Regions from separate parts of the Peribacillus sp. P4_B1 genome, predicted to be linked through region 3. Evidence: riboswitches for the same ligand, from Rfam matches in the RefSeq annotation. Region 3 holds a riboswitch; each other region holds the start of a gene.
The links. Region 3 has a riboswitch for thiamine pyrophosphate ahead of thiT (energy-coupled thiamine transporter ThiT). Riboswitches for the same ligand answer to the same signal wherever they lie in the genome.
Positions count from the first base shown of each region.

Region 1: linked by a shared signal. The riboswitch ahead of AC1DVK_RS11675 (ABC transporter substrate-binding protein) and the one ahead of thiT (energy-coupled thiamine transporter ThiT) in region 3 are both predicted to bind thiamine pyrophosphate.
Region 2: linked by a shared signal. The riboswitch ahead of tenA (thiaminase II) and the one ahead of thiT (energy-coupled thiamine transporter ThiT) in region 3 are both predicted to bind thiamine pyrophosphate.

Region 1 covers NZ_JBFUHM010000016.1:90,833-93,102, reverse strand. Annotated here, with positions in the region: gene AC1DVK_RS11675 (ABC transporter substrate-binding protein) at 1-896, opposite strand, end outside; TPP riboswitch at 1,030-1,139, opposite strand; gene AC1DVK_RS11670 (protein-glutamine gamma-glutamyltransferase) at 1,408-2,235, shown strand.
Region 2 covers NZ_JBFUHM010000013.1:11,459-13,728, reverse strand. Annotated here, with positions in the region: gene AC1DVK_RS09695 (NADH:flavin oxidoreductase) at 1-183, shown strand, start outside; gene AC1DVK_RS09690 (hypothetical protein) at 410-580, shown strand; TPP riboswitch at 773-901, shown strand; gene tenA (thiaminase II) at 1,038-1,721, shown strand; gene AC1DVK_RS09680 (ECF transporter S component) at 1,735-2,270, shown strand, end outside.
Region 3 covers NZ_JBFUHM010000018.1:31,749-34,018, forward strand. Annotated here, with positions in the region: gene AC1DVK_RS12485 (cation diffusion facilitator family transporter) at 1-713, opposite strand, end outside; TPP riboswitch at 949-1,050, shown strand; gene thiT (energy-coupled thiamine transporter ThiT) at 1,160-1,738, shown strand; gene AC1DVK_RS12495 (universal stress protein) at 1,823-2,270, opposite strand, start outside.

The sequences.
Region 1 (2,270 bases), on a different contig from region 3:
TGTTCACCCCAACGCGGAGCATCATCCTGATACTTATCTGCAAGCCACTCCTGGCTTTTCTTCACTAGTTTTGGATCTAGATCAGGTGCAGACTTAATTAATATGTCCGCTGCATCATCAGGATTCTTAATTGCAAACTGGTACCCTTTCGAAGCTGCATGAACGAATGCTTTAACAGTCTCAGGATCCTCTTTAATCATCTTTTCATTTGTTGTCAAAACAGGCGTATAGTAATCAAGCTTATCAGAGTATTCGGTTAAGTAAACCATATTAAGCTTTTCATTCCGCAACTCAGCCTCGATACCTGTCCACCCATAATAAATCCAGGCGAAATCTATATCCCTTTTAACTGAAGTGAAAAAATCTGTGTCCCCTGTATTCACTATATCCACTTTATTTACATCGGCATTTTCTTTTTTCATAAGTGAATCAATAATGGCCTTTTCAACTGGAGACCCCCAGCCACCATACGTTTTCCCTTCAAAATCCTTGGGAGTTTTAATGTTTTTTGCCGCAGGTGAAGCGAATCCAGAGGTATTATGCTGGATGACAGCAGCTAGCGAAACAATCGGTACGCCTTGCACGCGGGCCTGCGTAATGCCCTCCTGGTAGCTCACGCCAAATTCAGATTTCCCTGAAGCCACAAGTTTATCAGCTCCAGCTTCGCCTGGCATGATAATTTCCACATCCAGACCTTGTTCTTTGAAATACCCTTTTTCCTTGGCTACATACAATCCTGTATGGTTTGTATTCGGTGTCCAATCAAGCACGACCGATACCTTTTTTAATTCTTTATTGCCTTCTTTTTTAGATGATTCTTCTTTTTCATTAGTTCCGCCTGCCCCACATCCAGCCAAAAGGAACAACGAAGTTAACAGTGGTAAGAATTTATTCAAACTATTATCCTCCTACACATCATATAAGATCCATATGCCGAAACCATAATGGGGCGCCAGGGTCCATTCCAATACCGGTAAAAAACAAAAAACGCCCGAAGATGAATTCGGACGTTTAACATACAAAACAGAAAGTCAGTAATAATATGTTCCCTCCGCTGGCATCATCCAGATCAGGTTCAAAGAGTCAGCATCTAAAGGACGCAATCTCAGCCAGCAGTACTGGCCCCCCTACATTTCTCGCACATATGAACTTTTCTCTCCCATTATATCAATTCATGGAGAAAAAGGAATACTAATTTGCTTCTTCTCAACAATTGGAAAGGTTTCCCTTGCGTTAAAGGATATCTAGCAAAACATCATGCCATTCCAATCATTCTCGTTTACGTGCCTGACACGTTCAAAGAGTCATTTCCTTGCAGGTATTCATATAATGAGCATAACCTGTGGACATTTTTTGTGTACTGGTTTTATAAGCCCTTAATTTCAAAAGCAAAAGGTGGATATGATCATGATAAAGATTAATCACAAATTATTAGATGTCAGTCACATCCAACCAGGTATAGCATCTGCTAAATCGCTTGAAATTCTCCAATTGCTAGCGGAAGATTCTAACATTTTTGAATATCGGAGCTTTGGATACCTTAATTTCGATATACAACTGAGGCACCGAGTCATCGAGGCAGCTTTTGCGTTGGATAAAAGTGATGCAGAATTTTCCACACTTGAGGAATCGGCATCCAATAAACAATATTGGCGCCTTTCAAAGGATGGCACTTTTACCCTTCAGCCAGGGATTGCCCCTCATGTTGCACTCCTGGACATTTTCTTGAATGGAACGCTTTACGCTTTCGAATGCGGTACAGCGATAGTCGTCACTTTTTTAAAGGCCATTTTGGATTTAATCGGCCCTAGGAATTTCGACTATCTTTTTTCAAGCCTATTTCTATATGACTGGCGCCCTCCGAAGAATATGGCTCTTCATGTTCATCAAGGAACGGATTATTTACCAGGGGATTGCCTTTACTTCAAAAACCCTGATCACGATGAGGAAACACCTGAATGGCAAGGTGAGAATGCAATATTATTAGGAGAAGACCTCTTTTATGGCCACGGGATCGGGATTACCAATGCACAGGGTATCATCGATGAACTAAATAGCAATAGAAAGCCGAATGCCGCCATCTCAGCATTCCTGACAAAGCATATCATTAGCTTGGATAGTTCCTACTATAGACAATTCCAACCAACTATCTCCCGTGCAAAGCCCGTTCACGGTCTTGTCAGCCTATCTGATTTGATTGTTTCTGAAATAGGTCCGAAGATTTATCTTTCATGACTCAAGCAATTCTCCTGCCGTAAAACCGGTTTCTT
Region 2 (2,270 bases), on a different contig from region 3:
GGAAAGAGTGCCAAAAATACCAAGATCGACGGGTTAATCGAAAGGCTTGAACGTGAAGAATTTGATCTGGTAGCCGTGGGTCGGGCATTAATGGTTGATCCTGCTTGGGTAAACAAGATTCGTGACGGCCGAACAGCTGAATTGGTTCCCTTTACATCTGAGTCAGTGAGAACACTTCATTAAGCCTCCGTTTGATTAGTTAACACAAGATACATTCTGGAGTTTATGGATAAAAGTGCTATACGATTGCCGCACAGCGAAGCATATGGAGATTTATGACAGCGATAAAGTTGTAGGGACTGTAGACGAAAACTATGAATTCAAATTAAGAGATCCAATCTATCCAATACTTTGATGCATAATATTTTGTTATGTCTGTCTTTAAAAAAGACTCTTTTCGTAAAGATTGTTGTTTTTAAAACGAAACTATTTAAGGTTGATTGGAGCGGAAGTGCGAGACTCCTGCGGGAGCACCGCCCGCCCCGCGGAAAGCGAGCATCTGGAGGGGAAATCAACCACAACTCACTACCTGGTAAATAGCAACAAAGTATGTGAAAACAGCCTTAAAAAAAGAGGATAAGAGTATCTTATTATTCCATAGAGAATGGGGGGCTGCGGCATCCTCTTTTCTTCATCCTTAGCGTATTAGAAGATTGAAAGACTAGTAATCCAAAAGATTAATAATGAACATCTTTGATTGAAAACTTTTCTAATACGTTTGACAATTGGATTTATCGTGTTAATATAAAGGCAAATGAAATATATATACAATTTGTACCACTAGGGGTGCTTTATAGGTAAAAACTGATTTTACCTGAGAAGCTGAGATTAAAGTATGACTTTAAGACCCTTAGAACCTGATCTGGTTTATACCAGCGTAGGGAAGTGGGGTCTGGGAAAATACGTTTCTGTATTATTTCAAGTACAACCACTTTCTTTACGTTAAAGAAAGTGGTTTTTTATTTGCAAAAAAAAGGGGTTATAAAAGGCTTTTATCCGTATCATTCATAAAAAAATAGAATTTGGAGGTAATGGACATGAAGTTTTCAGAGGAAATCCGCCAGGAAGTTGATCATATTTGGGAAGCTAGCTTTAATCACCCGTTTGTTGCAGGAATAGGAGATGGCACATTGCCAATAGAGTGTTTTCGTTTTTATGTCAAGCAGGATGCCTATTATTTATCTCATTTTGCTAGAGTTCAAGCTTTAGGAGCAGTCAAGGCTACAGATTTACATACAACAAGCAGGCTTGCCGGCCACGCACAGGGAACATATGAAGCGGAGTTGAAGCTTCATGAAAATTTTTCTGAGAGATTAGGCATCACCAAAGAAGAACGGGAAAGTTTCAAACCTGCCCCGACTGCCTATGCTTACACTTCCCATATGTATCGTGCGGCATATTCTGGACATTTAGGTGACGTTATTGCGGCTATCTTGCCATGTTATTGGCTGTATTATGAAATAGGTGAAAAGCTGCAAGAGTGTAAACCGGAAGAGCCGATTTATCAAGAATGGATAGCAGCTTACGGCGGAGAGTGGTTCCGCTCTTTGGTAGAAGAACAAATTGCCAGGCTTGATGAGATTGCTGAAAAGGTAACAGATGAAGATAAGGAAAGAATGAAGGAGCATTTTATCCTTAGCAGCCAATATGAGTACTCATTTTGGGAAATGGCTTATCGTTTAGAGACATGGCCTGTGCATAAGGAAATACTAGAAGTATAAAGGAGATTGAAACATGAAAAAAGGATTGAAATTAACGGATATATTAGTCACGATCGTGATTTCCGTAGCATTTGGAATCGTTTATATCCTTTGGGGTTCGATTTATTATTCCGTTAAACCATTAGGATTACATCTAGATCAACTTATTTATGGAATGTGGTTTATAGCTGGCCCCGTCGCCTTTTTGATTTTACGGAAACCGGGTGTGGCACTTCTGGCAGAGATAGCTGCAGCTTCAGGTGAATTCTTTCTAGGTTCACCATGGGGGCTGTCCGTACTCTTATATGGGGTGGTCCAAGGTTTGTTCGCTGAACTGGTATTCATGGCGTTCAAATATAAAAAATTCAATATGCCGGTGGCCGTTTTAGCTGCGATAGCTTCCTGCCTTGCATCAGTAATAATGGATTTTGCCTACGGGGAAATAGGTGCTCTCACTCTTTGGAATTTATCGTTATTCATGATAGCGAGGTTTGTGGGTTCCATATTCTTTGCAGGTGTAACTGCTTATTATCTAGTTAAAGTCCTGGAAGCAACAGGAGTAACTAATCT
Region 3 (2,270 bases):
TGCATACGGGCTTTAATTTCACTCATGTCCTTAACGCCTTCTGTCAGTATAATGGTTTGTCCGATCTTTTGCAGGAGCTGCTCGTCGAAACCATCGGTTAAAGAGATGGATGCATCACGGAAGATATCCCAGGCCGTTTTACAGATGATGATCCCTACTACAGCAGCAGCTATCGCATCCAGCCAAGGGATTCCCATCTTAGTACCGATGATTCCTATAAAAGCACCAACACTGACAAGGGCATCGGAACGATTATCCTGTGCAACGGCGTAGATGGAAGAGCTGTTGATCTTTTTACTTAACGCTAAGTTATAACGGTAGATTCCGTACATGAAGATTGCAGAGAAAAGAGCGACATAACCGGTCAGCATATTTGGAACGGTTGTTGAATCTTGCTGGAAGAAGGATTCTATAGCACTGTAAACAACCTGGATGCCCACGGTAATCATGATGAAGGCAGCTACCAGCGAGGCTATGGTTTCTGCCCGTAAATGACCATATGAATGATTATCATCAGGAGGTCTCTTCGAAATTTTCAAACCAATCAATACGGCTATGGAAGCGATGATGTCGGTCGTATTATTTAAACCATCTGCCCAAAGCCCTTTAGAATCACCGAAATAACCGAATGACAATTTAAGAGCAGACAAGAATATGTAAGCGGCAATGCTTATGTAGGCGCCTTTTTCAGCTGAAATCGAATGTTTATCCATGTCTAATCCCTCCCCGGTGTAAATTAAAAGATATCAAAACAAACCTTAGTGAGTCTATAGAAAAGTTGTTGCATTTAGCCATCTAACCTGGTTAATTGCAGATGTATTGAAGTTGGTTAAAAGAAAGGGTACCTCCATAAATATGGGAGTGGTAAGTTTTTATGATATGACATTTTCTTTAAGTTGTCTTTTATAGAAACTAGTAGTATATTCTAACCGAGGATCGAAAATTAAATACTTCCACAAGGGGAGCCAAAAGGCTGAGAGTGAACGGTTGAGTTCAGACCCTATGAACCTGATAGTTAACACTAGCGTAGGGATGTGGTTTTGGATACAAGCAATACTGGGCATCCATTACCGCCCCGGTGTTGCTTTTTTGTTTGTGCAAAATCTGGCAGGGAGGGAACTCATGGACATTTTTCATTTTTGGAGAAGGGAGAGACATGATGAAAAATAAAACGTTATTCATGACAGAGGTTGCCATTTTTGCTTCACTGGCTTTATTACTGGATTTGGTTTCTGGATTCATTTTTTCAAGAATCTGGCCGCAAGGAGGCTCGATTTCAATAGCCATGGTACCGATTTTTCTGATGGCATATCGGTGGGGCATCAAAGGTGGTATGTTAACCGGATTGTTACTTGGGCTTTTGCAGATCGTCAGTGGTACAGCATGGATCAGCACGCCGATTCAAGGCTTCATTGATTATTATCTTGCCTTTACGGTTGTCGGGATATCCGGTGTATTCATGAATAAGTTTGTAAATAGCTATAAAAAGGAAAAGCGTTCCAAAGCGAAGTGGTATGGGATTGGCGGCATGTTTTTGGGCAGTTTTCTGAGGTTTCTGTGTCATTTCATATCCGGAATCGTGTTTTTTGGCTCTGCAGCTCCAAAAGGACAGCCAGTAGTGATTTATTCATTCATTTATAATGGGACTTATATGCTGATCAGTTTTATTTTATCGGCCCTTGTGGTGATGATGTTATATTCGGCTGCTTCAAGTGTATTACTGAAAAAAGCCTATTAACAAAAAAAGCCGGATTCTATAAAGAATTCGGCTTTTTTCGGAGATTAAGCAAATTGAGTCTTACAGGGCGAAACGGCTCAATCCTCATTTTGCAATGAATACCGAACAGGGTGCGTTTTTCGCAATGGAGCTGCTTGTACTGCCAAGAAAGAATTTTTCCAAACCGCTTTTAGCGCTATTGCCTACAACGATGAGGTCGGCAGCAGTTCTTGCCGCATATTCACATACGCTATCTGGCGCATGTCCTTCCAATATCTCGAATTTCCCCTTGACTTGACATTCACTTAGCAATCTCAACGTATTACTTTCTGCGTTCTGAACACTACTCTCAACGGCGGAAGGGGTGTTATTGACCATTTGAATTTCTGGTTGTTCGACTTCAACGACGGGATGTGTCTGGACGGGATCCACATAAAATCCAGCAGCCGGTACAAACCCCGGCGCCGAGGCGTTTCCCATGATACGCTGCTCAACCTTATCAAATAGGACATGAACTACGGTCAGCTCGGCCTCAGGAAAGGCCTTTTTCAAT